4 regions of the Kitasatospora sp. NPDC051914 genome follow, and region 1 is predicted to be linked to each of the others. Evidence: riboswitches for the same ligand, from Rfam matches in the RefSeq annotation. Region 1 holds a riboswitch; each other region holds the start of a gene.
What was found. A riboswitch is a leader RNA that binds a small molecule or an ion and turns the genes downstream of it on or off. The one in region 1 is predicted to bind cobalamin.
Positions count from the first base shown of each region.

Region 2: linked by a shared signal. The riboswitch ahead of AB0M03_RS10700 (ribonucleoside-diphosphate reductase subunit alpha) and the one ahead of AB0M03_RS34775 (cobalamin biosynthesis protein) in region 1 are both predicted to bind cobalamin.
Region 3: linked by a shared signal. The riboswitch ahead of AB0M03_RS10260 (CbtB-domain containing protein) and the one ahead of AB0M03_RS34775 (cobalamin biosynthesis protein) in region 1 are both predicted to bind cobalamin.
Region 4: linked by a shared signal. The riboswitch ahead of AB0M03_RS18205 (HoxN/HupN/NixA family nickel/cobalt transporter) and the one ahead of AB0M03_RS34775 (cobalamin biosynthesis protein) in region 1 are both predicted to bind cobalamin.

Region 1 is NZ_JBFAXX010000080.1:5,520-12,963, reverse strand. Features, by position in the region: gene AB0M03_RS34795 (CDP-alcohol phosphatidyltransferase family protein) at 1-534, shown strand, start outside; gene AB0M03_RS34790 (hypothetical protein) at 629-1,963, opposite strand; gene AB0M03_RS34785 (hypothetical protein) at 2,346-3,479, opposite strand; gene AB0M03_RS34780 (helix-turn-helix transcriptional regulator) at 3,745-4,434, opposite strand; cobalamin riboswitch at 4,640-4,775, shown strand; gene AB0M03_RS34775 (cobalamin biosynthesis protein) at 4,889-5,866, shown strand; gene AB0M03_RS34770 (cobyric acid synthase) at 5,863-7,359, shown strand; gene AB0M03_RS34765 (putative cobaltochelatase) at 7,374-7,444, shown strand, end outside.
Region 2 is NZ_JBFAXX010000012.1:74,939-82,382, forward strand. Features, by position in the region: gene AB0M03_RS10685 (hypothetical protein) at 1-840, shown strand, start outside; gene def (peptide deformylase) at 911-1,534, shown strand; gene AB0M03_RS10695 (ribonucleotide-diphosphate reductase subunit beta) at 1,613-2,608, opposite strand; gene AB0M03_RS10700 (ribonucleoside-diphosphate reductase subunit alpha) at 2,629-5,013, opposite strand; cobalamin riboswitch at 5,224-5,367, opposite strand; gene AB0M03_RS10705 (LamG domain-containing protein) at 5,535-6,629, shown strand; gene AB0M03_RS10710 (glycosyltransferase family 2 protein) at 6,987-7,444, shown strand, end outside.
Region 3 is NZ_JBFAXX010000011.1:128,223-135,666, reverse strand. Features, by position in the region: gene AB0M03_RS10275 (glycoside hydrolase family 3 N-terminal domain-containing protein) at 1-1,383, shown strand, start outside; gene AB0M03_RS10270 (acetylxylan esterase) at 1,506-2,471, shown strand; gene AB0M03_RS10265 (CbtA family protein) at 2,518-3,279, opposite strand; gene AB0M03_RS10260 (CbtB-domain containing protein) at 3,293-3,517, opposite strand; cobalamin riboswitch at 3,550-3,712, opposite strand; gene AB0M03_RS10255 (histidine phosphatase family protein) at 3,826-4,386, shown strand; gene AB0M03_RS10250 (DUF1963 domain-containing protein) at 5,301-5,942, shown strand; gene nth (endonuclease III) at 6,399-7,256, shown strand; gene AB0M03_RS10240 (CoA pyrophosphatase) at 7,253-7,444, shown strand, end outside.
Region 4 is NZ_JBFAXX010000025.1:34,715-42,158, forward strand. Features, by position in the region: gene AB0M03_RS18195 (phosphatidylinositol-specific phospholipase C domain-containing protein) at 1-513, opposite strand, end outside; gene AB0M03_RS18200 (metalloregulator ArsR/SmtB family transcription factor) at 705-1,067, opposite strand; cobalamin riboswitch at 1,150-1,359, shown strand; gene AB0M03_RS18205 (HoxN/HupN/NixA family nickel/cobalt transporter) at 1,391-2,506, shown strand; gene AB0M03_RS18210 (DMT family transporter) at 2,548-3,396, opposite strand; gene AB0M03_RS18215 (XRE family transcriptional regulator) at 3,492-4,067, shown strand; gene AB0M03_RS18220 (type B 50S ribosomal protein L31) at 4,130-4,375, opposite strand; gene rpmG (50S ribosomal protein L33) at 4,449-4,613, opposite strand; gene AB0M03_RS18230 (aminopeptidase P family protein) at 4,855-5,961, shown strand; gene efp (elongation factor P) at 6,027-6,590, shown strand; gene nusB (transcription antitermination factor NusB) at 6,593-7,033, shown strand; gene AB0M03_RS18245 (thioesterase family protein) at 7,154-7,444, shown strand, end outside.

The DNA.
Region 1 (7,444 bases):
AACCTGGCCGACCTGATCAGCTTCGGCATCGCCCCGGCCTACTTCGTGGCGGTCTGGGGCATCGTGTCGCCGGACAGCAACCAGCAGCTCTCGGCGTTCATCGCGCTGACCGTCCTGCTGGCGGTGGTGCTGCGGCTCGCCCGGTTCTCGGCCGTCAAGATGCGGCCGGGGATCTTCCAGGGCATGCCGTGCCCGATGGGTGCGATGACGGTGATCGCCATCGTGCTCCTCGACCCGCCGTTCGTCCCGGGTCTGCTGATGATCTTCGGCGTGGCCTACCTGATGGTCAGCCGGATCGAGTACCCGAAGCCGCAGGGCCTGCTCGCCACCGCGACGCTCTGCTGGATCGTCGTCTCGATCGGCTGCCTGGCGGCCTGGGCGGCCGGTCTGCCCGGCGGCGACACGCTGATGCACATCGGCGCCACCGCCCAGATCGCGCTCGCCGCGATGGCGCCGATGCTGGTGATCCGCCGCAAGGTCGGCCAGAAGGTCGGCGACGTCCGCGCCCGCCGCGCGGAGTCCCGCGGCTGCTGAACCACACGGAAGGGGCCCGTATCCGACTCGGATACGGGCCCCTTCCGCATGTCCTGCATGCCTGCAGGGACCCACCGGGGGCTCCCGCTCGCCCCTACTGCCCCGCGCCGCCGTTGTGGACGCTGAAGGCGGAGCGGCGGGCCGCACGGGCCACCGCGGGGTCGGGGTGGACGCCGGAGACGGCGGTCAGCACCGAAGCCGCCCGCGGGTGGCCGGACTGCCGGGCCCGGTTGAACAGCCGCACCGGCTCGCCGGCCGACGCGCCCTCCACGTGCGGGACCAGCAGCGCGGTGTCCCCGTGGTCGAGCAGGGCCGCCGCGGTGTCCACCCACAGCCAGGCGGCGTCCTCCGCACCCAGCACGTCCGCCGGGGCGACCGGGCCCTCGTCGGAGCGCTCGGCCAGCCACAGCAGCGCGTAGGGCCGCAGCACGGGCTCCTCGACGGCCGCGCGGACCGCCTGCTCGGCGGTTCCGCCGGCCACCCGCAGCGCCTCGAAGGCGAGGCCGCGCACCAGCGCGTCCTCCCCGCGGGCGGCGTCGAGCAGCTCGGCCACCGCGCGGTCCACCGGGCGGGCGGCCACCCAGGCCCGGTACTCGGCGCGGGCCGGACCGGGCGTGTACTCGGCGCAGGCGCTGAGCAGCTCCATGGCGCTCTGCTCGATGTGCCCGGCGGCGGTCTGCGCGACGGTGCAGATCTCCTCCAGCTTGGCGCGGACCGCCCAGTGCCCGAGCGGGGACAGCTCGGCGGCCTCGTCGCGGCGCTCCAGGGCGCCGACGGCGGCCAGGCCGTCCAGCATCCAGTCGAGGACGGCTGCGGCGTCGGCAGCGGTCGTGGGGGTGTCGATCTGCGGCTCCCGGCAGGTGCCGCGGACGGCGGACATCGCGGAGGCGGCGTGCGGCACCGGGGAGAGGCCGAGGCCGCCGCCGGAGGCGCCGTGGCGGCGCTCGTCCAGGCCACGGCGGAGCAGCTCCAGCAGCTCGCTGTCGGCGACCGGCCCGTCCACCAGGTGCAGGAAGGACAGCAGGTGCGGCGCCTGGTCGACGGCCTGCCCGGCGAGCACCGCGAAGACGCCGCGCATGGCGGCCGGCGGCACGGGGGCGAGCAGCGTCCAGGCGTCGAACAGCGCGGACCAGCCGCGGATCACCGCCTCGTCGTCGTGCTCCCAGGCGTTGAGCCGCCAGCCGGGCCCGGCACCGCCGTCGCGGAGCTCGACCAGGCCGACGAGCAGCGCCTGGCCCCAGGCCTTCGCCGCGGCGCCGACGGTCATCGCGAGGGCACGCCCGGCGGCCCGGGCGTCGTCGGGCAGCAGCTCGCCGCGTTTGTCGACCTCGCCGAGCTCGCCGGCCCAGCGGGAGATCCGCACGGCGTCGGCGAGCATCCGGCGGGCCAGCGGGGCCAGCTCGGCGGGTGCGGGGAAGCCGTCCGGCACCGGCACCCGGCCGCGGCCCGGCTTGGGCGCGGGGGTACGGCGGCGGACTGGCCCACCCGGAGGCGTGCTCTCGGCTCGGCGGGCCGCTCCTGGCAGACGGGTCACCGTCGCTCCGGTGCGGATCGCGGGCGGGAGCGGGGCATCACGGTCGCGCGGGTTCCGAGACGTCACGCCGAGCAGTCTTCCCCGTGTACCGGCCTTCTGTCACATCGAGTTCTACGCGCGATCGTAGGTCCGGTCCGCGGACGGGGGATGAGATCGGGCATCAGCCACCAAACCGGGTCGCCACGACGGCCGACCTGGCATGAGCACGCCCCGGGTTTCCCGGTCCGGAGGCCCACCGACGGCCCGTGGACCGCGGCGGGCGCGGCGGGCGCGGCGGTCAGAGCAGCGGAGTGAGCCAGCGGCGCAGCGCCTCGCCGTAGCCGTCCGGGTCGGCGTTCCACAGGGCGGCGTGGGCGCCGTCCGGGACGGCGTGCAGGCTCACCAGGTCGTCCCGGCGGGCGGCGAGCCGGGCGGAGGCCGACCAGGGCGCCACGGCGTCCACCGGGCTGTGCAGCAGCAGCGCGGGCACCTGGAGGTCGGTGCCGGCCGCGAGCCGTGCGAACCCGGCCAGGTCGACCCCCGAGCGGCCCTCGGCGGCCAGCGCACCGAGCTCGGCGAGCGGGGCGGGCACGCCGGCCCGGGCGGCCTCCCGGCGGACGGTGGCGGGCCAGTCCAGCACCGGCGAGTCCAGCACCAGGCCGGCCAGCGAGTCGCGCCAGGCCGAGCGGGCCGCCGTGTGCAGGGCCATCGTGGCGCCGAGCGACCAGCCGTACAGCACGATCCGGCCGGCGCCGTGGCCGTGGGCGAAGCGGACGGCGGACTCCACGTCCCGCCACTCGGTCTCGCCGAAGTGCCCGAGCCCGTCCGGGGAGGGCGGGGCGCCCTCGTCCCCGCGGTGGGTGATCACCAGTACCGGCATGCGCAGCGCGTGCAGCACCGGCAGGACGGGCAGCGCCTGCTGCCGGTCGGTGCCGGGGCCGTGCACCAGGATCGCCCACACCCCGCGGATGCCCGGCAGGTACCAGGCGGGCATCGGGCCGAGCTCGCCGTCGACGACGGTCTCGGTGAAGTCCAGGCCGAGCGCGGAGGCCGGGTCGCCGATCTCGGTACGGGCGGTCACCCGGACCTCCGTCCCGGTGCGCAGCGTGCCGGCGCCGGTCGCGAGCAGCCGCCGGGTGACGCTCTGCGGGCCCGTGGCGAGCACGTCGCCGATCACGGCGTGGCCGCCGTCGGCCCACTCCAGGGCGTAGCGGCCGGGGCGCTCGGTCTCGACGCTGCGGGTGAGGGTGACCCGGTCGGCGGCCAGGTCCTGGACCCGGATGCCGGGGCGGGCGCCGCCGCGGCCCGGCAGTCCCATCCCCGCGAAGCCGGGGCGGACGGCCCGCTCGGACACCCGGCGGCCGATCAGCAGCACGGCGGCCCCCGTCCCGACGGCGGCGGCCGCGACGATCGCGGCGGTTCCCCAACGCATGGCGCTCCCCGGTGGGCGGCTGGACATGGCGCTCCCAGTCCACGCCCGGCCCCGGACCGCGGCCACCCGAACGGGTCCGTCCGGGCGGCGGCGCAGGGGTGCCCCATCAGGGACGCGTGGGGGCACCTCCCGGCCGAAGGCTGGGGGAGAACTGCGCAATTCGGATGTGGGCCGCCGTACAGAACATGGGTCGGCCCATGCCGCCACGACACCCGCATCCGAATTGCGCAGTTCCCCCCGCCCCTGAGTGGTAGCCCCGGGCACCCTAGACCGGGACGTCCGTCCCCGGCCGGGACAGCAGTTCCCAGAAGCGGTCGGCGAGCGGGCGGGCCGGGGGGCGGGCGGCGTCCGGGACGGCGGAGCCCCAGTGGGCGGGGACGAGGTACTCGTCCTGGAGGTCCGCGAGGACCTCGCCGAGCACCGGGTCCGGGACGGGCACGAGCCTGGCCACCGCCCGCAGCCGGGCCTGCCAGCGGCCGTCGACGACCTGCCGCAGCAGGAGCTCCAGCTCGTCCTGACGGCCGGTCACGTGCACCAGCGCCCGCAGGGTCAGGCCGAGTGCGTGCGCCAGTGCGAGGCTCTGCTCCTCGTCGGCGTCCCAGTGGCCGGTGTCCTCGGCCCTGGCGTACGTCTGCACACTGACCCCGATCCGGCGGGCGGCCTGCTCCCTGGTCAGCTCGCGCGACAGCCGGAAGTCGCGGAGGGTCGCCGGGCGGACGCCCATCAGCTGCACGGGCGGGCACCACAGCGCCCTCGACAGGGCGACGAACTCCTCCTCCGAGGGCCGCAGCTCACCGGCCTCCCAGGCCGCCACATGGGCGGGCAGCAGCCGGACGCCGTGTGCGGCCATGGCCTCGGCGACCTGCTCCGGGGTCAGGCCGAGCCCGGCGCGGTGCGCCCGCGCGGCCTGCGGGGAGAACGGCACCGGCGGCGGGGAGGACGGTCTGCGTCGCATGCGACAAGAACGTACGGGCGGCCGCGCGCACCGACCCACTCGCCGAACGCACGAAGCGGGGCGCGCCGCCCGGGCCCGGGGCTGGAGGATCGTACGGGGCCCGGGGCGGTCGGAACGGCGACGGTGTGTGACCAACCCCTCCACAGGCTTTGTTGACTCCCGGTCGGGACGCGTGATGGGATCTCGGGGCCATACGGAGGCATGCAGAGGAAGCCGGTGCGAGTCCGGCGCGGTCCCGCCACTGTCACCGGGGAGCACGCTCGACCTGCATGGTCACGGCGGTCCGCGACAGGGCCGCTGGAAGGCCCGAGCGCGTGTCCGACCCGGAAGCCAGGAGACTCTCGCCGCCGGTTCGTCGATCCAGGGCGCGGACCCTGAGTGAGGACACGCACGCCATGCAGGCTGCCCAGCGGTCACCGCTGCGCCCCGACCGGGGAGCCGGGCCGTGGCCCGTGTGAACCCCTCCCCCTACCTGCTGGGCGCCGTCGCCGGCTACCTCGCCGACACCGCGCTGGCCGACCCCCGCCGCGGCCACCCGGTCGCCCTTTTCGGCACCGCGGCCGGCCGCCTGGAGCGCCGGCTCTGGCGCGACCACCGGGGCACCGGAGCCGCCTTCACCGCCCTGAGCGTGGGCACCGTCGCCGCCGGCGCCGTCCTCGCCGACCGCGCCCTGCGGCGGCGCCCCCGGGCACGGTCGGCCCTCGCCGCGGCCTCCGCCTGGACGGTGCTCGGCGGTACCTCCCTCACCCGCGAGGCCCGGACGATCGGCCGCTTCCTGGAGGCCGGCGACCTGGCCGCCGCCCGGGAGCGCCTGCCGCACCTGTGCGGCCGCGACCCCAGCGCCCTGGACGGGCAGCAGATCGCCCGTGCGGTCGTCGAGTCCGTCGCCGAGAACACCGCCGACGCCGTGGTCAACGCCCTCACCTGGGGCGCGCTGGCCGGCACCCCCGGGCTGCTGGCCTTCCGGGCCGTCAACACCCTGGACGCGATGGTCGGCCACCGCTCGCCGCGCCACCTGCGCTTCGGCTGGGCCTCCGCCCGGCTCGACGACGTGGCCGGCTGGCCCGGTGCCCGGCTGACCGCGCTGCTGACGGTCGCCGCCGCGGAGCACCCGCGGGCCGCCTGGAAGGTCTGGCGGCGCGACGGGTCGTCACACCCCAGCCCCAACGCCGGACAGGCGGAATCGGCCTTCGCGGGCGGGCTCGGCGTGCGGCTCGGCGGCACCCTGCAGTACGGCGAGAGGGTGGAGCACCGGCCCGTCCTCGGCGCCGAACTCCGGCCGGTGGACGTCCCGGACATCGAGCGCGCCTGCCGGCTCTCCCGCCGCGTGGGGGTGCTGGCGCTGGCGGTGACGACGGCCGCCCACGCCCTCGGACGCACCGCACTCGGCCGTGTCCCCTCCATCACCGGTTCGCAAGGGAGTGTCACGTGACGAAGGCTCTGCTGGTGGCGGGGACGACCTCGGATGCGGGGAAGAGCGTGGTCACGGCGGGGATCTGCCGGTGGCTGGCCCGGCAGGGGGTGCGGGTGGCGCCGTTCAAGGCGCAGAACATGTCGCTGAACTCCTTCGTCACCGCGGACGGCGCCGAGATCGGCCGTGCCCAGGCGATGCAGGCCCAGGCCGCCCGGGTGGAGCCCGAGGCGGCGATGAACCCGGTGCTGCTGAAGCCGGGGGCGGACGGCCGCAGCCAGGTGGTGCTGCTCGGCAGGCCGGTGGCCGAGGTCGGGGCGCTGGACTACCGCGAGCGCAAGCCCGTCCTGCTGGAGCGGGCGCTGGAGTGCCTGGCGGACCTGCGCAGCCGGTACGAGGTGGTGGTCTGCGAGGGCGCCGGCTCCCCCGCCGAGATCAACCTGCGGGACCGGGACATCGCCAACATGGGCCTGGCCACGGCCGCGAACCTGCCGGTGGTGGTGGTCGGCGACATCGACCGCGGCGGGGTGTTCGCGGCGATGTACGGCACGCTGGCGCTGCTGTCCGCGCAGGACCAGTCGCTGGTGGCGGGCTGGTTCGTCAACAAGTTCCGCGGGGACGCCCGGCTGCTGGCGCCGGGCCTGGAGATGCTGCGGGAGCTGACGGGCCGTCCGGTGCTGGGCACGCTGCCGATGCTGCCCGGCCTGTGGCTGGACGCCGAGGACTCGCTGGACCTCTCCACCGCGGTGGAGAACCGTCCGACCGCGGCCCCGCGCGGCGCGGACGTGCTGCGGGTGGCCGTGGTGCGGCTGCCGCGGCTGTCGAACTTCACCGACGTGGACGCGCTGGCCCAGGAGCCGGGCGTGCTGGTGCGCTGGGCGACCCGGCCGGAGGAGCTGGCCGACGCCGACCTGGTGGTGCTGCCCGGTACCCGGGCGACCGTCGCCGACCTGGCCTGGCTGCGCGAGCGCGGCCTGGACACCGCCCTGCAGGCGCGGGCCGCGGCCGGGCTGCCGGTGCTCGGCGTGTGCGGCGGCTACCAGATGCTGTCGCGGGAGATCGTCGACGCGGTGGAGTCGAAGGCGGGCGCCGTCGAGGGCCTGGGGCTGCTGCCGACCCGGGTGGAGTTCGGCACGGAGAAGGTGCTGGGCCGGCCGGTCGGCGAGGCGTACGGGGAGCGGGTCGAGGGGTACGAGATCCACCACGGCGTGGTGGCCGTCGATGGCGGGGAAGCCTTCCTGGACGGCTGCCGGGTCGGCGCGGTGTGGGGGACGACCTGGCACGGCGCGCTGGAGAACGACGGCTTCCGGCGGGCGCTGCTGCGCGAGGTGGCGGCGGCGGCCGGGCGGGCGTTCGTACCGGCGCCGGACACCTCGTTCGCCGCGGCGCGCGAGGAGCGGCTGGACCGGCTGGGCGACCTGATCGAGGAGCATGCGGACACCGACGCGCTGTGGAAGCTGATCGAGGGCGGGGCACCGCAGGGGCTGCCGTTCGTGCCGCCGGGTGCGCCGTGAGCAAGGGAGAGCAGATGAGTGACGCCCGTTATCCGTTCACCGCGATCGTCGGCATGGCCGACCTGCGGCTCGGGCTGCTGTTGAA
Region 2 (7,444 bases), on a different contig from region 1:
TCCTGGTTCAACCTCGCCCTGCTGCACAAGTTCCGCCGCGACTGGGAGCAGGCCCGCACCGCCGGGCTGCGCGCCGTCGCCCTGCTCGACCGGGCGACCGGTGCCCCCGACTGGTGGAACCTCGGCATCACCGCCACCGCCCTGCAGGACTGGCCGCTCGCCCGCCGTGCCTGGCAGGCGTACGGGCTGAGACTCCCCGGCGGGCCCGGAGTCCCCGCCGACGGGCCCGTCGACCTCGACCTCGGCACCACCCCGGTGCGGCTCTCCCCGGACGGCGAGTCCGAGGTGGTCTGGGGCCGCCGGCTCGACCCCGCCCGGATCGAGGTGCTGTCCATCCCGCTGCCGTCCTCCGGCCGCCGCTGGGGCGAGGTCGTGCTGCACGACGGCGCCCCGCACGGCGAGCGGGTCGCCGACGGCGTCGCCTACCCCGTCTTCGACGAGATCGAGCTGTGGGCGCCCTCCCCGGTGCCGACCTTCGTGGTGCTGCTGCAGGCCGCCACGGCGGGTGACCGGGACGCGCTGGAGCGTCTGGTCGCCGACGCCGGGTACGCCGCCGAGGACTGGACGAGCTCGGTGCGGCTGCTGTGCCGCGCCTGCTCGGAGAGCCGGATGGCCATCGACGACGGCCACACCGCCCACCACGACCCGCACGACGACGGCGACCCCACCCACCCCGGCCACCTCAGCCACCTCAGCCAGGGCAGCATCGGCACCTCCTGGCTCGCCGAGCGCGAGTGCGGCATCGCCGCCCCCGCCGGCCTGGTCCGCACCCTCCTGGACCGCTGGGTCGCCGCCTCCCCCGCCACCCGGGCGTACCGGGACCTCGAAGAGGTTTGTTGAGGAAGGGGTTCGCCCGGCGCCGTACCCTTGAGCGGTACACCTGGACGGAACCACGGAGCGGAAACCAGCGATGGCCGACGAGCACGAGCACGACCACCCCGAGCAGGACGAGACCCCGGTGCAGAAGGTCGTCGGCGAGCTGCCCGACCTCTCCAAGGGCACGGCCCGCCCGATCACGGTCTTCGGCAACCCGGTGCTGCACCGCGAGGTCGCCACGGTGACCGCCTTCGACGGCGAACTCGCCTCGCTCATCGACGACATGTTCGTCTCGATGTACGCCGCCGACGGCGTCGGCCTGGCCGCGAACCAGATCGGCGTCGACCTCAAGGTCTTCGTCTACGACTGCCCCGACGACGAGGGCGTGCGCCACGTCGGACACGTCGTCAACCCGGTGCTGGAGGAGCTGCCGCCGGGCCGCCGCGCCCTGGACGACTCCGCCGAGGGCTGCCTGTCCGTCCCCACCGCCTACATGGACCTGGCCCGCCCCGACTACGCCGCCGTCACCGGGGTCGACAAGGACGGCAACCCGATCCGGGTCGAGGGCACCGGCTTCTTCGCCCGCTGCCTCCAGCACGAGACCGACCACCTGTACGGCTACCTGTACATCGACCGGCTCTCCAAGCGCGACCGCAAGGACGCCCTGAAGCAGATGGCCGAGGGCACCCCCAAGTACGCCACCGTCCCGAACGACTGACGGACCGCCCGACGGCACGCGCGAGGGCCGCACCCGGAACCCGGGTGCGGCCCTCCTGCGTGACCGGTGTGCCGCGGCCTAGAAGTCGTCGTCGAAGGAGACCGAACCCTCGACGGCGACCTGGTAGGCGGAGACCCGGCGCTCGAAGAAGTTGGTCAGCTCCTGGACGTTCTGCAGCTCCATGAACCCGAAGGGGTTGGTGGAGCCGTAGCGGATCGGCAGGCCGAGGCGGGCCAGGCGCTGGTCGGCGACGGCCTCCAGGTACTGGCGCATGGACTCGGTGTTCATGCCGGGCAGGCCCTCGCCGCAGAGGTCGCGGGCGAACTGGAGCTCGGCCTCGACGGCCTCCTCCAGCATCTCGGTGACCTGCTTGGCCATATGCTCGTCGAAGAGGTCCGGCTCCTCCTCGCGGACGGTGTCCACGACGCTGAACGCGAAGTCCATGTGCATGGACTCGTCGCGGAACACCCAGTTGGTGCCGGTGGCCAGGCCGTGCAGCAGGCCGCGGCTGCGGAACCAGTACACGTACGCGAAGGCGCCGTAGAAGAACAGGCCCTCGACGCAGGCCGCGAAGCAGATCAGGTTCAGGAGGAACGCGCGGCGGTCCTCCTTGGTCTGCAGCGAGTCGATGTGGTCGACCGCGTTCATGTACTTGAAGCAGAACTGCGCCTTCTGGTGGATGGAGGGGATGTTCTCCACCGCCGCGAAGGCCGCCGCGCGGTCGTCCGGGTCGGGCAGGTAGGTGTCGAGCAGCGTCAGGTAGAACTGGACGTGCACGGCCTCCTCGAACAGCTGCCGGGACAGGTAGAGCCGGGCCTCGGGCGAGTTGATGTGCTTGTAGAGGCTCAGCACCACGTTGTTGGCGACGATCGAGTCACCGGTGGCGAAGAAGGCGACCAGGCGGCCGATCATGTGCCGCTCGCCCTCGCTCAGCTTGGCGAGGTCGGCGACGTCGGAGTGCAGGTCCACCTCCTCCACCGTCCAGGTGTTCTTGATGGCGTCGCGGTACCGGTCGTAGAACGACGGGTAGCGCATCGGGCGCAGCGTCAGCTCGAAGCCCGGGTCGAGCAGCATCTTCTGGCGGTCGTCGGTGCTCACTGGCAGGCCTCGCAGGACTCGGGGTTCTCCAGGGAGCAGGCGATGGCGTCCTGCTCCTCCTGGCTCATGGTCGGCGCCGGCACCGGCACGGCGGCGCGGGCGCCCGTGGCGGCCTGCGCGATCCGGGTGGCCGGGCGCGACCGCAGGTAGTAGGTGGTCTTCAGGCCGACCTTCCAGGCGTACGCGTACATCGAGCTGAGCTTGCCGATGGTGGGCGCGGCCATGAAGAGGTTCAGCGACTGGCTCTGGTCGATGTACGGCATGCGGGCCGCGGCCAGGTCGATCAGCGCGCGCTGCGGCAGCTCCCAGGCCGTGCGGTACAGCGAACGGACCTCGGCGGGCAGCCAGTTGAGCTCCTGGACGGAGCCGTTGGTCTCGCGCAGCGCGTCCCGGGTCTGCTGGTCCCAGACGCCGAGCTCCTTGAGCTCGCGCACCAGGTACGGGTTGACCTGGAGGAACTCGCCGGAGAGCGTCTCGCGCTTGAACAGGTTGGACACCTGCGGCTCGATGCACTCGTAGACGCCGGCGATCGAGGCGATGGTGGCGGTCGGCGCGATCGCCAGCAGCAGCGAGTTGCGCAGGCCGGTCTCGGCGATCCGGGCGCGCAGCGCGTCCCAGCGCTCCGTCCACTGCGGGGCGGCGGCGTCGAAGTGGTCGATGTGCAGCTCGCCGCGGGCGGCACGGGTCTCGCCGTACGCCTCGTGGCGGCCGAACTGCTCGGCGAGGTCCGCGGAGCGCTCGTAGGCGGTGAGCATGATGCGCTCGGAGATCAGGGTGGAGAGGGTCTTCGCCTCGGCGGAGTCGAAGTCGATCCGCAGCTGGAAGAAGACGTCCTGCAGGCCCATCACGCCGAGGCCGACCGGCCGCCAGCGGGAGTTGGACGTGCCCGCCTCGGTGGTCGGGTAGAAGTTGATGTCGATGACCCGGTCGAGGAAGGTCACCGCGGTGCGGACGGTGGCGTCCAGGCGCTCCCAGTCCATCGCGTTCACGAGGTCGGCGGCGGTGGCGCCGGCGGCGACGTGGGCGCCCAGGTTGACCGAGCCGAGGTTGCAGACGGCCGTCTCGGAGTCGTCGGTGACCTCCAGGATCTCCGTGCACAGGTTGGACGAGTGCACGGTGCGGCCGGGCAGCGCGGTCTGGTTGGCGGCCCGGTTGGAGGCGTCCTTGAAGGTCATCCAGCCGTTGCCGGTCTGCGCCAGGGTGCGCATCATCCGGGCGTACAGGGTCTGCGCCGGGATGGTGCGGACGGCCTTGCCGGCCTGCTCGGCCTTGCGGTACGCCTCGTCGAAGTCGGCGCCCCACAGGTCGACCAGCTCGGGGACGTCGGCGGGGGAGAACAGCGACCAGTCCTCGTCGGCGTTGACCCGGCGCATGAACTCGTCCGGGATCCAGTGCGCCAGGTTGAGGTTGTGGGTGCGCCGGGCCTCCTCGCCGGTGTTGTCGCGGAGCTCCAGGAACTCCTCGATGTCGGCGTGCCAGGTCTCCAGGTACACGCAGGCGGCGCCCTTGCGGCGGCCGCCCTGGTTGACCGCGGCGACCGAGGAGTCCAGGGTGCGCAGGAACGGCACGATGCCGTTGGACTGGCCGTTGGTGCCGCGGATCAGGCTGCCGCGGGAGCGGATGCGCGAGTAGGACAGGCCGATGCCGCCGGCGTGCTTGGACAGCCGGGCGATCTGCGCGTAGCGGCTGTAGATCGAGTCCAGGTTGTCCAGCGGCGAGTCCAGCAGGTAGCAGGAGGACATCTGCGGGTGCTTGGTGCCGGAGTTGAACAGCGTCGGAGAGGACGTCAGGTACTCCAGACGGCTCATCAGCCGGTACAGCTCCGCCACCTCGGCCACCGACTGCTCGCTGTCGCCGACCGCGAGGCCCGCGGCGACGCGCAGCAGGAAGTACTGCGGGGTCTCGACCACCTTGCGGGTGATCGGGTGGCGCAGCAGGTAGCGGGACTGCACGGTGCGCAGGCCGAAGTACTCGAAGCGGTCGTCGCCCTGCAGGTCGACCAGGGCGTCGAAGGCGTCCGCGTGCTTGGCCACGAAGGCCGCGGTGGTGTCGCCGATCAGGCCCTCGGCGTGGCCGACGGCGATCGAGGCGGCGAAGGTGACCGCGCCCTGGGAGACCGCCTCGTCGCGGATCTCCAGCGCCAGCAGGCGGGCCGCGAGCTTCGAGTACTGCGGGTCCTCGGCGATCATCGACGCGGCGGCCTCCACGGCCAGCCCGCGCAGCTCCGCGAAGTCGGAGCCGGCGTGACGGCCGCGCAGTGCGGCGGCGGCGACGTGGCCGGGGTCCACCTGGGGGAGGTCGGTGCTGCGGTCGGTGAGCAGCCGGAGCAGCGCAGCACCGGGGTCGGTCTGGGCGGACTCGGCGATTCCCTGGGAGGGCAGGGTGACTGAGGCAGCGACGGTCAAGGCGCACTCTCTCCTGTGGCGGCAGCGGACGCTTCGGGTACCCCGCGGGCCTGGGGCCGGGGGTGCGTCAGGGCGTGCGCGCGGCAGGGCAGAACGGCACGCCCGATCCGAGTCGAGGCGCGCGTCGCCACCCGGCCCACCCGCGAGGCCCGGACGTACAGCTGTGCTTCATGGCATCTGCGGGGAAGCCGGTGGCACACCGTCGGCAGGCCCTCGGACTGTGCGGGCCCGGACGTTCACGGGCCTGCTCACCGTTGCGGGGCAGTCCCGGACTTGCACCGGGTTCCCCTGCGTCGACAGCGAGAGTGAGCATACATGTAGTGGTGTCTCCGTGATGTACCCCCATATCTTGTGCACGCAGCGTGTCGCGTCCGTGGCTGGACACACTCCGGTGAGCGCAGTGTGCACATCCGACCCGCCCCTGACCCACCCGTTGTGCTCACGGAACGGTCACCACCCGAGACTGCGCCGCACCCCATGGCCTACGATCTCTGGCCATGAGTGACGGTACGGGGGCCACGCCCGGTTGGACGGGTCAGCCCGGGTCCCAAGAGGGACCGGCGAATCCCGCGGAGCAGGGGGCACAGGGTGCCCAGTCCTTCCCGCCGCAGGTCGGCTTCGGCACGCCGCCCGGCTTCCCGTCGCAGCAGCAGTGGGCCGTTCCGCAGCAGCAGCCCGCGACCGCGATGCCCGACTGGGAGGCGCTCGCCGAACAGCACGAGGCCCGGTCGCGCCGCAAGAAGCTGATCTGGACGGGCGGCATCGTGCTGACCGCCTGTCTGCTGGGCGGTGCGGTCGGACTGGCCGTCATGAAGGGCGTGCACGGCACCCCGGAGGCCGGTCCGTCCTCGGGCGCGTCCACCTCCGCCTCCCCGCGCCCGTCCGGCTCCGGCTCGACCGCCTCGGCCAACTCGCCCACCGTGCCCGGCCAGCCCGAACTGCTCGCCGACCGCTCCGGCCAGGCGAACATCGCGATGGGCCCGGACGCGCAGGTCAGCGAGGTCCAGGGCGGATACGCGCTGCGCCTGCGCAGCAACGGCAACTCCTTCGCCCAGTCGGCGAACCAGGTGATCGACGTCACCAAGAGCTTCTCGATCTCCGCCTGGGTCTACAACGAGGCGCCGGGCGGCTCCCGCACGGCGATCAGCCAGGGCGACGGCATTTCGTACTCCTTCGACCTCGCCCGCGACGACGCCAACGGCAAGAAGGCCTGGGCGTTCCGGGTGCAGACCGCCGACGGGGGCGCGGACGGCACCGTCGTGGTGGCGGCGGCCCCGGACAGCGTGCAGACGGTGGGCCAGTGGGCGCTGCTCACCGGCGTGTACGACGCAGGGCAGCACAGCATCACGCTCTACGTCAACGGCGCGCAGGCGGCCACCGCCAAGCTCAACGGCGGCATCTGGGCGGGCCCCGGCCCGCTGCAGCTCGGCCGCAGCCGGCACCACGGCATCTGGGGCGGCAGCTGGGCCGGGGTGATCGGCCGGATCATCGTGTGGGACGAGGTCCTGAACCCCCAGCAGGTCGCCAGCCTGAAGACCGGCGGCACCGGACTGAGCGCCAAGCCGGCCGGTTCCTGGCTCGTCGGCGGCTGAGCCGGCGGAACGCCGCAGCGCGGACACGGCCCGGTCGGGCCGTGTCCTGCCTCACGCATGCCGTGGTGTCACCGGCGAGTGGCGTGTGAAAAGATGGCGCCCGAGCGAACGGGGATGGCGGCATTCGGCCGAGTGGGGGCGCATTGGGTTCGACGGCGTCCGAACGCGGTCGGCCGGAACCTCGGTGAGTTCAGGCGAGGGGAGGCGGCCGCACACCGGCCGTCGTCCGTGGACCGGCCCCGCCGCCTGAGAGGCCGTCGGGGACCGTCCCGACCTGTCGTCCGACACCCGACCCCCGGACCGGCCCGCTCACCCGAGGGGGCGGGACGAGCAGTTGCTTTACAGGGGGAATAGAGCGTGAACACTCTGTCCATCGTGATTCCCGCGCTCAACGAGGCGTCAAACCTCCCGGCGGTGATGGGCACGATCCCGGCGGCGGAACTCGCCGCCGCCGGCTGGAGGACCGAGGTCGTCGTCGTCGACAACGCCTCGACGGACGACACCGCAGCCGTCGCCCGTGCCCTGGGCGCCCGGGTGGTCCTGCAGCCCGAGCGCGGTTACGGGAACGCCTACCTGGCCGGGTTCGACGTCGCCACCGGGGACGTCATCGCGACCGGTGACGCCGACTGCACCTACCCGTTCGACGCCCTGCCGGACCTGTTGCGCACTCTGGTCGACCACGACGTGGAGTTCATGACGACGGATCGCCTGCACCGCCGCAACCGGCGCGCCATGAAGGCCTCGCACTTCGTCGCCAACCACGCCCTCAGCGCCCTCAGCCGCACCCTCTTCCGCAACGGCCTGCGGGACTCCCA
Region 3 (7,444 bases), on a different contig from region 1:
CTGCCCACCGTGAAGACCTTCGGCGAACCGCTCCTGGAGGCGGTCACCGACGGCCGCGTCCCCGAGGCGCTGATCGACCGGGCGCTGCACCGCGTCCTCGTCCAGAAGGCCGAACTCGGCCTGCTCGACCCCGACTGGACGCCCGTCCCGGCCGTGCTCGCCGGCGCCGACCTCGGCGACCCGGCCGCCCTCCGCGGCACCGTCGACCTCGACCCGGCCGGCAACCGCGAACTCGCCCGGGAGATCGCCGAACAGGCCGTCGTCCTGCTCCGCAACGACGGCACCCTGCCGCTCGCCCGGCCCGCCCGGATCGCCCTCGTCGGCCCCAACGCCGACGAGCCGACCGCGGTGCTCGGCTGCTACGCCTTCCCCGTGCACGTCGGCCGCCAGCACCCGGACACCCCGGTCGGCGTCCGGCTGCCCACCCTGCGCGAGACGCTGGCCGCCGAATTCCCGGACAGCGAGATCACCACCCTGCCCGGCGCCGGCATCGACACCGCCGACACCAGCGGGTTCGCCGAGGCGGTGGCCGCCGCCCGCGCCGCTGACGTCGTGGTGCTCGCCCTCGGCGACCGGGCCGGCCTCTTCGGCCGCGGCACCAGCGGCGAGGGCTGCGACGCCGAGTCCCTGGAACTCCCCGGAGTCCAGCAGCAGCTGCTCGACGCCCTGCTCGACACCGGCACCCCCGTGGTGGTCACCCTGCTCGCGGGCCGCCCCTACGCACTCGGCCGGGCCGTCACCGAGGCGTCCGCGATCGTGCAGGCCTTCTTCCCCGGAGAGGAGGGCACCGGCGCCGTCGCCGGCGTCCTCAGCGGACGCGTCGCCCCCTCCGGCCGGCTGCCGGTCAGCGTGCCCCGCCGCCCCGGCGTCCAGCCCTCCTCCTACCTGGCCGCCCGCCTCGCCGGCCCCACCGACGTCTCCAGCACCGACCCGACCCCGGCGTACGGCTTCGGCCACGGCCTCACCTACACCGCCTTCGAGTGGTCGGACCTCGCCGTGGAGAACGACCGCGCCGACACCGCGGGCGAGTTCCGGCTGGCGCTGACCGTGCGCAACACCGGCGCCCGGGCCGGCACCGAGGTGGTGCAGGTCTACCTGCACGACCCGGTCGCCTCCGTGGTGCAGCCCGTCCAGCGGCTGATCGGCTACCTGCGGCTGCCGCTCGAAGCGGACGAGGCCTGCCGGATCACCGTCACCGTCCCCGCCGACCTGGCCTCCTTCACCGGGCGCGACGGCCGCCGGATCGTCGAACCCGGCGCGCTGGAGATCCGCCTCGCGGCCTCCAGCACCGACCCGCGGCTCACCGCGGCCGTCGAGCTCACCGGCCCCGTCCGCACCGTCGACCACACCCGCCGGCTGCACCCCGCCTTCGACACGGTGTAGCCCCCGGACCCCACCTGCCCCGGCCTCCTGCACTCCGGACCCCGCTTCCCGGAGTGCGGCGGCCGGGGCCGGGGCAGGTGGACCCCGACAGCACAGCCGCACCGCCGTCGAAGGAGCCGACGTTGTTCACCGACCTGCCCGAGGACGAACTCCGCTCGTACCGCAGCACCCAGACCGAGCCCGCCGACTTCGACGCCTTCTGGCAGAAGACCCTCGCCGAGGCCCGGGCTGCGGGCGGCGAGGCCACCGCCGTCCCCGTGCCGACCGGGCTGACCACCGTCGACACCTTCGACGTCACCTTCCCCGGGTACGCCGGCGAGCCCGTCCGGGCCTGGCTGCGGCTCCCGCGCGGAGCCGGAGGACCGCTGCCCGCGGTCGTCCAGTACGTCGGCTACGGCGGCGGCCGCGGCCACGTCCTGGAGAACCTCGTCTGGGCCTCCGCCGGCTTCGCCCACCTGCAGATGGACACCCGCGGGCAGGGCTCGGTGTGGAGCCGTGGCGACACCCCCGACTCGGGCCCCGCCGGCCCGCAGGTGCCCGGCGTGATGACCCGCGGCATCGAGGACCCGCACGGCTACTACTACCGGCGGCTGTTCACCGACGCCGTGCGGGCCGTCGACGCCGTACGCACCCTGCCCGCCGTGGACCCGGACCGGGTCGCCGTCATGGGGAACAGCCAGGGCGGCGGCACCGCCCTCGCCGCGGCCGGCCTCGTTCCCGACCTCGCCGCGGTCGTCGCGCACGTGCCGTTCCTCTGCGACTTCCCGCGGGCCGTGGTCGTCACCGACGCCCACCCGTTCCGGGAGATCGCCGACTACCTCGCCGTCCACCGCGGCCGCGACGAGCAGGTGCACCGCACCCTCTCGTACATGGACGGCGTGCACTTCGCCGCCCGTGCCACCGCCCCGGCCCGCTTCTCCGCGGCCCTGATGGACCAGGTCGTCCCGCCGTCCACGGTCTTCGCCGCCCACAACGCCTACGCCGGGCCGAAGCAGATCGACGTCTGGCGCTACAACGGCCACGAGGCCGGCGGGCCGGACGACGACGAGGCCGCCCTCCGCTTCCTCCGCCGCCACCTCGGCGGATAGCCACGAGGGGCGCTGGGGAGGTACCCCAGCGCCCCTCGATCGCCTGTCAGGCTGCCGAGGCCACCGCATCCGGTGCGGCCGCCGCAGCGGGCCTCGGGTTCAGCAGGCGCTCGGCGAGGTGACCGAAGACCAGGCCGAAGCCCACCCACAGGGTGGCCTGCACGGCCAGGGTCGCCAGCCGGAACTGCCACAGCAGGGTGGCCGAGAAGTCCGCCGGCACCTCGTCGAACGACGGCAGGAACGCGTACGCCAGGCCCACGGCCAGGGCGAACGCGGCCACCGCGGCCACCGAGGCGTTCCAGTTGCCCAGACGCGGTGCCAGCCGCTTGCCGAGGATCACCGCGGCGATCGACAGCAGCAGACCCAGCAGCATCATCAGGAAGTACAGCGTGGTGCGCTGCCCGATGGTCTCCGGATCACCCACCGCGGGCGGGTTGGCCGGGTACTTGAGGAACGGGACGACGTACACGGCGACCAGGCCGGTGCCGGCGACCAGCATCGCCGTGGCCCGGGGGCCGAAGCGGCCGATCCGGCCCAGCGCGAAGCAGAACGCCAGGGCGAGGATGCCGCCCAGCGCCACGCCGAACACCAGGATGCCGGTGGCGAGGCCGGCCGTGGACTGCATCGACCGGCTCACCAGCTCCACCCCGTGCTCGTGGGTGTGGGGCTGCGACTCCTCGTACGCGATGGCGGCTTCGACCCGGGGCTCGCCCAGCAGGTAGGCGACCAGCAGGGCGGGCACGGCTGCGCCCAGCCCGCCCAGCATGCCGCGGACGAGCAGGGATCTGACGGGTGTGGAGTTGTTCACGGTGCCCGTCCCGTCAGTGGCAGGGGAAGCCGAGCAGGTGGCGACCGTCGTGCACCCACTCGTGCACGTCCTCGCCGGCGATGAGGGAGACGGCGCCCTGCTCGGCGCCGACGAAGTAGACGAGGGTCATCATCAGGATGCCGAAGAACACCGCCCAGGGCAGGATCGCCTTGACGGAGAGCGGTGCGGCGGACTGGCCGACGGGGGAGACGACCGCAGGAGCGGCGGACTGGGCCATGGCAGGACCTCCTCGGGAACTCGCGTCCCGCTAGATGGTGCACAGTCGACGGCAGTGGGTCTGACTCACCGACAGCCCGCCTCCCGCAGGGGGCGACCCGTCGGCACACAGTGGCGCGACCGTGCCGGAGTTCCACCGGGCTTCCGTCGTGCCGTCGCACATCGGCAAGAAGGTACCGTCAAGGACAGGGCCCGCCAAGGGCGTGCGGACGGCGCATTCACCACCAACGGCACGCCGCAGCACCCGGCCGTGCCCCTCACCGGCGGCGATTCGCCTACCGGCAGACGGAGTTGGGGGAGGACGTGGTCATGCGCGTGACATTGATCTCAGCGGCCATGAGCGAGGCCGCCCGCGCCTCCCGCTTCGACGACGGCTCACCGCTCGACGACCACGGGCTGCGCGCCGCCGCCCGCGCCGCCGGGACCCTCCGCCCGACCGGCCGGGTGCTGGTCTCCCCGTCCCCGCGCTGCCGGCAGACCGCCGAGGTGCTCGGCCTGCCTGCGCCCGCCGACGAACCCGCCCTGGCCGGTTGCGCCGTGGGCCGCTGGCGGGGCCGCACCCTGGACGAGGTCGCCGCGGCCGAGCCGGAGGCCCTCGCCCGCTGGCTCGCCGACCCGGCGGCCGCCCCGCACGGCGGCGAGCCGCTGCAGGCGCTGCTCGACCGGGTCGCCGCATGGCTGGACGGCCTCCCCGAGGAGCCGGCCTCGCTGATCGCCGTCGTCGAACCGGACACTGTCCGCGCCGCCGTGCTGCACGCCCTCGGCGCCCCTGCCGCCGCCTTCCGGCGCCTCGACGTCCGCCCGCTCACCGCCACCCACCTCAGCGGCCGGGCCGGTCGATGGAACGCGCGCTGCGGCGAACCCCTCTGACGCGCCGCCGACAGGGTGGTCGGCGGACGATCGAACCGGGGGGACCGATGACGCCCGCGCGTGCCGCACAGCCCGCAGCCCTGCCGAAGAACGGGCTCCGTACGCTGCTCGCCGCCTTACTCGCCATGCTGCTGGCCGCTGTGCTCGCCGGTGCGGCAGCACCGTCACCGGGCAGGGCACCCGGCCGGATGCCGCGGAGATCCCGTGGACGGTGATGGGGGTCTCCGCCGTCGACGCCGTCCGCACCACGCCCGACGGCCGTTTCCTGGTCGTCGATGTGAAGGTCCCGTCCGGTGCCGAGAACTGCACCCGCGGACTCACCGGCGAGGTGACGGGCTCCCGCCCCGGTGCGGTGGATGTCCGGATCACCTTCGAGTCCTGCTCCATGGACCGGAGTTCCGGCTGCACGAGCTCGGAGGCCGCCACCGTCGAGGTGCCGCTGCCCGCACCGGTCGGCGACCGCACCGTCCTGGTCGGCGGCACTCACTCCTTCACCGCCGCGGGCGCCACCCCGCCGGCCCTCCGCCGGTGCGGGGAACTCGGCTGCAGCCCGGCCCCGACCGGCTGCACCGCCGATTCGTACCGGCAGGCGCTGACCGGCGCCGACTCGCCGCAGCACACCGGCTGGACGGTGCGCGGCTGCGACGGGCACTGGCTCGTCCTCGACCTCTCGGCGCCGACCGGCCCGCGGCGACCCCGGCCCCGGCTGCGACAGCCACGCCCGTACCACCCGCTGGTTCTACCGGGCGTCAGCCTCCGGGTGGACGGCGGTCACCTCGGCGGGTGGCGCGGGCTGCACGGCCGTGCAGCGCGTCGAGCCCGCCTTCCCGACCGCTCTCTGCAAGGACCTCGGGGCCGTTCCGGCGGCCGGCTGACACCGCCGGCGTCGGTGGCCCGCCCTATCGTGGCCAGCCGTGACGATCCTGATGACCGACGCCGGCCCGATGGCGCCCGACGCCCTGCTCACCCGTACCGGCGGCGTGCCGCTGGCCCCGGCCGGGACGGACTGGCCGCACTGCGCGACCTGCGGCGGGCCGATGCAGTTCCTCGCCCAGATCCTGCTCGACGACCTCGGCCGGCAGGCCGGCGCCGGGGCCGCGGAGGGCCGGGGCCTGCTCGCGCTGTTCATGTGCCAGAACGACCCCGGCGGTTGCCAGGAGTGGAGCGCCGACGCGGGCGGCAATCGGGCGCTGGTCCTGCCCGCCGACGGCGTCCGCCCGCTGCCGCTGCCCGACCTCCCGGCGGACCACGACGGGGACCCGCGCCTGCTCGGTGCGGTGCGCGCCGTCGCTTACCGGGCGGCTCCCGGCGGGGACCACGCCCGGGCCCGACTGGCACCGCACTCCGCCGCCCCGCTGGGACGGCTCGGCGGAGAGCCCGAATGGCTCCAGTACGAGCAGACGCCCGACTGTCCGTCCTGCGAGCAGGAGATGGCGTTCGTCGCCCAGCTGGAGGAGGGCCCGGATTCCCTCACGGCGATGAACTTCGGCAGCGGCTGCGCCTACGCCTTCGCCTGCGAGCCCTGCGGCAGCGGCGCCTTCCTCTGGCAGTGCTGATACCGGCCGTACCGACGGCCCGGCTGCTGCCCCGGCGTCAGGTGGTGCATCCGGCGTTGAGCCGGACGTAGCCCTCGGTCAGGTCGCAGCCGTACACCGTGAACTCCCCGTCGGCGATGCCGAGGTCGATCCGGACGACGACCTCGGCCCGGCGAGGTGCGACCGGGTGAAGACCGCCGCCGACACCGCCGGCACCTCGGACACCACCAGCGCGAAGTCGTCCGCCGAGTCCTTCAGCCCCGTGTTCGCGGTGTACGAGCGGTACCCCCGAGGCCCTGCGACCGCCATGGCCGTCCCTCTCCCCAGAGTGCATAGCAATGCAGAACTAGGCATAAGTACTCGGACTGATGGCCTGTCACCCGATTTCGGCGGCCGCCCGCACACCGCGGCGGCGGCCGGTGGCGGCGGCGGGCCAATCGGTCCCGCACGACCGGTCGCGGGGCGTAGCCTTCCTGCATGGCAGAGAGCAAGGTCCGGACGGTCAGGCCCAGGGCGGCGCGGCCGAAGAAGCCGGAGTCCCACCTGGCGATGGTGCGGCGGGCACGGAGGATCAACCGGGCGCTCGCGGAGCTGTACCCGTACGCGCACCCGGAGCTGGACTTCGACAACCCCTTCCAGCTGCTGGTGGCGACCGTGCTGTCGGCCCAGACCACCGACCTGCGGGTCAACCAGACCACCCCGGCGCTCTTCGCGAAGTACCCGACGCCGGAGGACATGGCGGCCGCCGTCCCCGAGGAGCTGGAGGAGATCATCCGGCCGACCGGCTTCTTCCGCAACAAGGCGAAGTCCCTGCTCGGCCTCTCCGCCGCACTGCGCGACGACTTCGGCGGCGAGGTGCCCGGCCGCCTCGCCGACCTCGTCACCCTGCCCGGCGTCGGCCGGAAGACCGCCAACGTCGTCCTCGGCAACGCCTTCGGTGTCCCGGGGATCACCGTCGACACCCACTTCGGCCGGCTCGCCCGCCGCTTCGCCTGGACGCAGGAGGAGGACCCGGAGAAGGTCGAGGCGGCCGTCGCCGGGATCTTCCCCCGCTCCGAGTGGACGATGCTCTCCCACCGCGTGGTCTTCCACGGCCGCCGCGTCTGCCACTCCCAGAAGCCTGCCTGCGGCGCCTGCCCGGTCGCCTCGCTCTGCCCCGCCTACGGCGCCGGCGAGACCGACCCGGAGAAGGCCGCGAAGCTGCTCAAGTACGAACTGGCCGGAAAGCCCGGCCAGCGGCTGCGCCCGCCCGCGGACTTCCCGGGCGAGGCGGCGGCCCGCGCCGAGGCCGACGCGCACGACGGCGAGGTCGCGGACATGGCGGTCGCCGGATGACGGCCGCGATCGAACGGGACGGACTGCCCGAGTGGCTGCTGCCGGTGCGGGCAGCCGCCGAATCGGTACTGCCCGAGCAGCTCAGCCGCTTCCTCCCGCCGACCGAGGGCGGTCGGCCGTCCGCGGTGCTGATGCTGTTCGGCGAGGGCGCGGCCGGCCCCGATCTGCTGCTGATCGAGCGGGCCCGC
Region 4 (7,444 bases), on a different contig from region 1:
GGCGAGCAGGTCGGCGGGGCGGAAGGCGGTGCTGCCCAGGTGGGCGGCTATCAGGCTGTCGAGCTGCACCGGGCCCATGCCGCGGTTGGCGGCGAAGCCGCCCTTGAGTTCGAGCTTGACCACCAGCGGGCCGCTGCCGGGGTGGGCGCCGAGCCAGACCCGGATGTCGTCGAGGCAGTGCTCGAGGTTCTTGTTGGTGCCGCCGCTGTAGAGCTGGGCGGGGCTGCTCGCGGCGGTGCAGTTGTTGGCGTTGCCGAGCGGGTTGGAGTGGCTGACCTTCCACTCCTTGGTGACGGTGTCCGTCCAGACGTCCAGTTCGATCATTCCGGTGCCGGTGTCCAGGCTCTGCGCGAGGAACGGGAACGCGGCCGGGTCGTAGGTGTTGTGGAGGCCGACGGTGGTGGCCGAGCCGAAGGGCAGGCCGCCGCCGGCGGCGGCGCCGGACTGGTGCGCGGGGATCAGGGCGGTGGCTGCGGCCAGCAGTCCCACGGCGAACGTACGGCGAAGCTTCACGGTGTCTCCTCGTCAGGAGCCTGGGAACGGCGGCCCGGACGGGCCGCCTCCGGAAGCATGGGCCACCGGAGCGGCTTCGAGGTGACATGACAAGAAAACTTGGCCGAAGCCGATCCCCCGTCATACTGCGTGCGGCGCAGCCGATCTCACTCCGGCGAGCCCCAGCCGGGCGGCCCCGACCCGGGTGACCCTCACTCCGGACGGCCGAGCACGCCGTGCTCCAGCACCTCCGCGACCGCCGGGTCGGTGAGCCGGTACCGCACCACGCGGCCGTCCCGCTCGCCCGCGACCACGCCCGCGGCGCGCAGCAGCCGCAGCGCCTGGGAGACCGCCGGGTCGCGCATGCCGGCCGCGACGGCGAGGTCGGTCACGGCGAGCGGCCCCGTGGTGTGCAGGGCGAGCAGCAGCGACAGCCGTCCGGGGTCGGCGAGCAGGGCGAAGCGGTCGGCCCAGGCACGGACACGGGCGGTGTCGCCGATCGCCGCGATGGCCTCGCAGACCCGGTGCCCGTCGATGGTGCGGTGGCCGGCGCGGTCGGCGGGGACGAGGTGCATGGCGGCATTCTCGCAGGCCGTCCGACCGTGATCTCCGACACCTGCGCAGGTCTGCAGGCTTGCAGCTGTCGGTCCGTCACCCCTACGGTGGAACAGCCGTGGTGTTCGGGAAGACCGGTGGAGGACCCTCGCGGGTCCGAGTCCGGAGCGGCCCTCGCCACTGTGAACGGGGAGTCAATCCGTACCCCTTTGCGGGTCACTGGGCGCAGCAGCGCGCCTGGGAAGGCCGGGTACGGGCACCGTCGGAACCTCCCCGTGAGCCAGGAGACCGGCCACGGCATCTCACGACGTCATTCCACGAGGTGCTGGAGCGTGATCCGCAGATGACCCTGCCCGCAACCGGTACGGCCGCGCCGCCGACCGCCTCCGGACCGCCGGCCTTCCGCTGGCGGCGGGAGGACACCCTGCGCACCGCCGGCCTGATGGCGGTCATCCTCGCGATGCACGTCGCGGCCTTCGGCACGCTCTTCCTGCTGGTCGTGCCGGAGAAGTACGAGGTGGGCACCCAGGTCTTCGGCGCGGGCCTCGGCATCACCGCCTACACCCTCGGCATGCGGCACGCCTTCGACGCCGACCACATCGCGGTGATCGACAACACCACCCGCAAGCTGATGGCCGACGGCCGGCGCCCGGTCTCGGTGGGCTTCTGGTTCGCCCTCGGGCACTCCTCGATGGTGGTGCTGATGGCCGCCCTGGTGGCGGGCGGCGCGCAGCTGGCCGGGGTGCTGATGGACGACGGGTCGGCGGCGCACCAGGTGCTCGGCACGATCGGCACCACCGCCTCCGGCGCCTTCCTCTACCTGATCGCCGCGCTGAACCTGGTCGCGCTGCTCGGCATCCTCCGGGTGTTCCGGGCGATGCGCGCCGGCTCGTACGACGAGGCGGAGCTGGAGCGGCAGCTGGACTCCCGAGGCCTGATGAACCGCGTCCTCGGCCGGGCCACCCGTTCGATCTCCCGCCCCGGCCAGATGTTCCCGGTCGGCATGGTGCTGGGCCTCGGCTTCGACACCGCCACCGAGGTGACCCTGATGGTGATGGCGGGCTCGGGCGCGGCGGCGGGCCTGCCCTGGTACGCGATCGTCTGCCTGCCGCTGCTGTTCGCCGCGGGCATGAGCCTGTTCGACACGCTGGACGGCACGTTCATGAACTTCGCCTACCAGTGGGCGTTCTCCAACCCGGTGCGGAAGGTCTTCTACAACCTGGCCATCACCGGGCTGTCGATCGCGGTGGCGTTCGTCATCGGCACGATCGAGCTGGTGGCGGTACTGCACGACAAGCTCGGCCTGGCCGACCCGGTGACGGGCTGGGTCGCCGGGCTGAGCCTGGACAACGTGGGCTTCGTCATCGTCGGCCTGTTCGTGGTGGTCTGGGCGGTGGCGATCGGCTACTGGCGGATCGCCGGGGTGGAGAAGCGGTGGGCGCCGGAGCGGCGGGCCTGAGCGGCGCGGGCCGCAGGCCCGGTACGCGGGCGGACGGTGCGTCAGCCCGCCGCCAGCAGCAGTGTGCCGGCCACCGCGAGGCCGGCGCCGACCACCTGCACCCGCTGCAGCCGCTCCTTGAGCAGCCCGCGGGCCATCAGCGCGGTGACCACCGGGTAGAGCGAGGCCAGCACGGCGGCCACCGCCACGGGCCCGCTGTCGGAGGCGACGGCGAAGGTCGCATTGGCGGCCACGTCGGCCACGCCCACGGCGGTCAGTACGGGCAGGTGCCGCAGGACGGCCCCGGGCCCGGCCGGCCGGCGCCCGCGGCCCCGGGCCAGCAGCAGGGCGCCGCCCACCGCGATGTTGCACAGCCGCTGCACGCACAGGGCGAGCAGCAGGCCGCCCCCGGCCGAGGCGTGGGCGATCAGCGCCATCACCGCGCCGAAGCCGAAGGCCGCGCCGAGCGTCAGCACCAGCACCCTGGCGCCGACCGCGCCGCCGCCGCGCTGCGGGCCGCCGGCCAGGGCCACCCCGAGGACGGCGACGGCGATCCCGGCGGCCTGGACGGGGCCCGGCCGTTCGCCGAGCGCCAGGCCGACGCCGACCGGCACCGCGACGCCCACGGTGGCCAGCGGCGAGACGACGCCCATGGGCCCGAGGGCGAGTGCCCGGTAGAAGGCGAGCATGGCGAACGGCCCGATCGCGCCGGCGGCGACGGCGGACCACAGGCCGGCCGTGAACGGGCCGGGGCCGCCGGTCGCCAGGACGGCCGCCACGAGCAGTGCCGCCGCGGTGGCCTGGGAGGCGAGCACCACGGTCAGCGCCGGCATCCGCCGGGTCAGCGCGCCGCCGCCGTAGTCGGCCACGCCCCACAGCAGGCTGGCGGAGAGAGCGAGGAGCTGGGACAGCACAGTGGACTCCGGAGTACGGTCGGTTGGACTCGTCGTGTCCCGGAAGAGTAGATCAGCAAAGTGATCCGGACGAATCAATATATTGGACTGGCATGCCCGACCCCGATGTCATCACCCAGGCCCTGGCCCACAACCTGAAGCGGCTGCGCTCCGGCCGCGGTCACACCCTCGACGCCCTCGCCGCCCGCTCCGGGGTGAGCCGCGGCATGATCGTGCAGATCGAGCAGGGGCGGACCAACCCCAGCGTCGGCACGGTCGTCAGGCTCGCCGACGCCCTCGGCGTCTCGATCGCCCGGCTGCTCGACTACGACGAGACCTCCACCGTCCGGATCGTGCCCGACTCCGAGGCCGTCCAGCTGTGGGCCGGTGCCAACGGCGGCAGCGGCGTGCTGCTCAACGGCATCGAGGCACCCGGCCCGCTGGAGCTCTGGGAGTGGCTGATCCTGCCGGGGGAGGGGCACGGCTCCGACCCGCACCCGGCCGGCACCGTGGAGATCGCCCGGGTCGACGAGGGCGAGCTCACCCTCACCCTGGACGGCCGCGACCACCGCGTCCCGGCCGGATCGACCGCTTCCTACGAGGCCGCCACCGCGCACGGCTACCGCAACGACGGCGAGGTGCCCGTGCGGCTCACCCTCGTGGTGTCGGTGCCGCCGCCCCCGCGCTGACCGGCCCGCCCGCATGCGGCGGCGCCCCCTCCCGGCCGGGAGGGGGCGCCGTTTCCGTGCGGTCAGCCGCGGCCGTACCGGCGGCGGTACAGCTCGACGCGGCCCGCCTGGTCGAGCACGCGGGCCCGCCCGGTCCAGACGGGGTGGCTCGCCGAGGAGGTCTCGACGTCGAACACCGGGTACACGGTGCCGTCCTCCCACTCGACGGTCGACGCGGAGCCGAGCGTGGAGCGGGTGAGGAAGGACGTGCCGGCGGCCTTGTCGCGGAAGACGACCGGACGGTAGGCGGGGTGGATGCTGTGCTTCATGCGGCTGCTCCTTCGGAGGGTCGGACGGGATGTCGGACGGGATGTCGGGCGGGCGTGCGGTCGGTGCGGGCGGTCAGCGCTCCTCGCGGAACGCGACGTGCTGCCCCACGACCGGGTCGTACTTGCGCAGCACCAGCCGGTCGGGGTCGTTGCGGCGGCTCTTGCGCGTCACGTAGGTGAAGCCGGTGCCGGCGGTCGACCTCAGCCGGACGACCGGGCGGAGTTCGCTGCGGGCCATCTGTCCTCCTCGCGGGCTCGGACCCCCGCTCCGGGCTCCTCTCGGAGCTTCTTTTGGGAACGGAAGTCGTTTTCATACGGCTCCAACACAGCCCGGTGCCCGTCCATTCCCGCCGGAGCCGACCCGCGCCCGGAGCTTCCGCGCGCCCTCCCCGGGCACTCTTCCGGCCCTTTTCGCGCAGCGGCGGGCCGCCCGCCCTGCTCGACGGGCGCGCGGCGTCCGCAGTTCGTACGCTCGTGGCATGTCCGATGCGTACGAGGCCCGGCGGGAGCACCTGCGGGAGTACTGCAGTGCCTCGGGAGTGGACGCGGCCCTGATCACCCGCGCCGCCAACGTCCGCTACCTCACCGGCTGCCCGCCCTGCGGTGCCAGCCTGCTGATCACCCGCGAGCGCTCCCTGCTCGCCCTGCCCGACGACCTGCCGCCCGACGAGAGCGGCGAGCACCTGCTCGGCCCCGACGTCGCCCAGCTGCTGGTGCCCGCCGACACCGACACCGCACTGGCCGCCGCCGAGGCCGCCGGCCGGCTCCGTGTCGCCGACCTGGCCGTCGAGGAGCACGACCTCACCGTCAAACGCCACCGCGCGGTGGCCGGGATCGCCGAGGGCGTCCGGCTCGCCGACCTCGGCACCGCGGTCGAGCGGATGCGCGTGGTCAAGGACGAGCACGAGATCGCCGACCTGCGGATCGCCGCCGAGATCGCCGACCAGGCGCTCAGCGAACTGCTCGAGTCCATCCTGGTCGGCCGCACCGAGCGCCACCTGGCGATGGAGCTGGAGCGCCGCATGATCGACCACGGCGCCGACCGGGCTGCCTTCCCGGTGTCCGTCGGCACCGGCAGCCACTCCGGCCTGGAGTCCCACCAGCCGACCGACCGCCGGGTCGAGGAGGGCGACTTCCTCACGGTCGTGCTCGGCGCCTGCTACCGCGGCTACGGCGTCTCCACCGCCCGCACCTTCGTCATCGGTGCGGCCCCCGCGCCCTGGCAGGTCGAGCTGCACCGCCTGGTCTTCCGCGCCCAGCGCGCCGGCCGCGAGGCACTCGGCCCCGGCGTCTCGGAGTCCGTACCCGACCTGGCCGCCCGCGAGGTGCTGCAGGCCGCGGGCCACACCGAGAACCCGGCCCACCCGCTCGGACACGGCATCGGCCTGGAGATCCGGGAGGCGCCGCGCCTGGGACCCGCCGACATGGGTAAACTGGACAATCGCGTGCCGGTCACCGTCGGCCCGGGGGTCCACCTCCCGGGGCGGGGCGGAGTCCGGATCGAGGACACGCTCGTCGTGCGCCCCCTCGAGGAGGGCGGGCCCGAGCTGCTCACCATCACCACCAAGGAGCTCCTCGCGCTGTAGCCGCCCCGGCGGCACGGCCGCGCACCCTTGGTTCCTTGACAGCTATATCAGGAGTAAGTGCGCCCGTGGCTTCCACGAACGATCTCAAGAACGGCATGGTCCTCAAGCTGGACGGCGGCAAGCTCTGGTCCGTCGTCGAGTTCCAGCACGTCAAGCCCGGCAAGGGCCCGGCCTTCGTGCGCACCAAGCTGAAGGAGGTCCTCACCGGCAAGGTCGTCGAGAAGACCTTCAACGCCGGCATCAAGGTCGAGACCGCCAACGTCGACAAGCGCACCATGCAGTACTCGTACCGCGACGGCGACGCGTTCGTCTTCATGGACATGGACACCTACGACCAGGTCCCGGTCGACTCCGCCACCGTCGGCGACGCCGCCAAGTACCTGCTCGAGGGCTTCGAGGCCCTGGTCGCCCAGAACGAGGGCGTCCCGCTGTACGTCGAGCTCCCGGCCGCCGTCGAGCTCACCATCGCCGAGACCGAGCCGGGCGTCCAGGGCGACCGCTCCACCGGCGGCACCAAGCCGGCCACCCTGGAGACCGGCGCCGAGATCCAGGTCCCGCTCTTCGTCACCACCGGCGAGAAGGTCAAGGTCGACACCCGCGACGGCAGCTACCTCGGCCGGGTCAAGTAATCGTGTCCAACGCGCGCACCAAGGCCCGCACCCGGGCCTTCCAGATCCTCTTCGAGGCCGACCACCGGGGGGTCGCGCCCGAGCGCGTGCTCGCCGAGTGGGTGGGCCGGGCACGGGAGGCCAAGGCGGGTGAGACCACCCCGCAGGTCGGCGAGTACACCATGCAGCTGATCGAGGGGTACTCGGAGCACGCCCGCCGGATCGACGAGCTGATCGCCACCTACTCCGTGGGCTGGACGCTGGACCGGATGCCGATCGCGGACCGCAACGTGCTGCGGATCGGCGCCTACGAGCTGATCTGGGAGGACGGCGTCCCCGACGCGGTCGTCCTGGACGAGGCCGTGGAGATCGCCAAGGAGTACTCGACCGACGAGTCCCCGGCGTTCGTCAACGGTCTGCTCGCCCGGTTCATGGATCTCAAGCCGCAGATCCGCCGCGACTGAGCGACACCGCACCGACGCCGCGAGAGGCCGCCGGACCGATCGGTCCGGCGGCCTTCGCACGTTCCCGGCGGGGGCGTAGGCTACTCATCAGTAATGTCTTAGGCGAAGGGCGTACCACCCATGACCACGGCGACCCGCAGCGAGTTCGACCAGGGCATCGCGCTGACCCCGCACGCCGCGGAACCCGGCACGTACGAGGCCGAGCTCGGCGAAGGCTGGCAGATCGGCGGCGGCGTCAACGGCGGCCTGCTGCTCGCCGTCGCCGGCCACGCCCTCTCCCTCTCCCACGGCGAGCACCCCGACCCGCTCTCCATCACCGGCCACTACCTCTCCGCCTCCCGCCCCGGCCCGGCCACCGTCCGCACCGAGACCGTCCGCCGCGGCCGCACCCTCACCACCGGCACCGCCGTC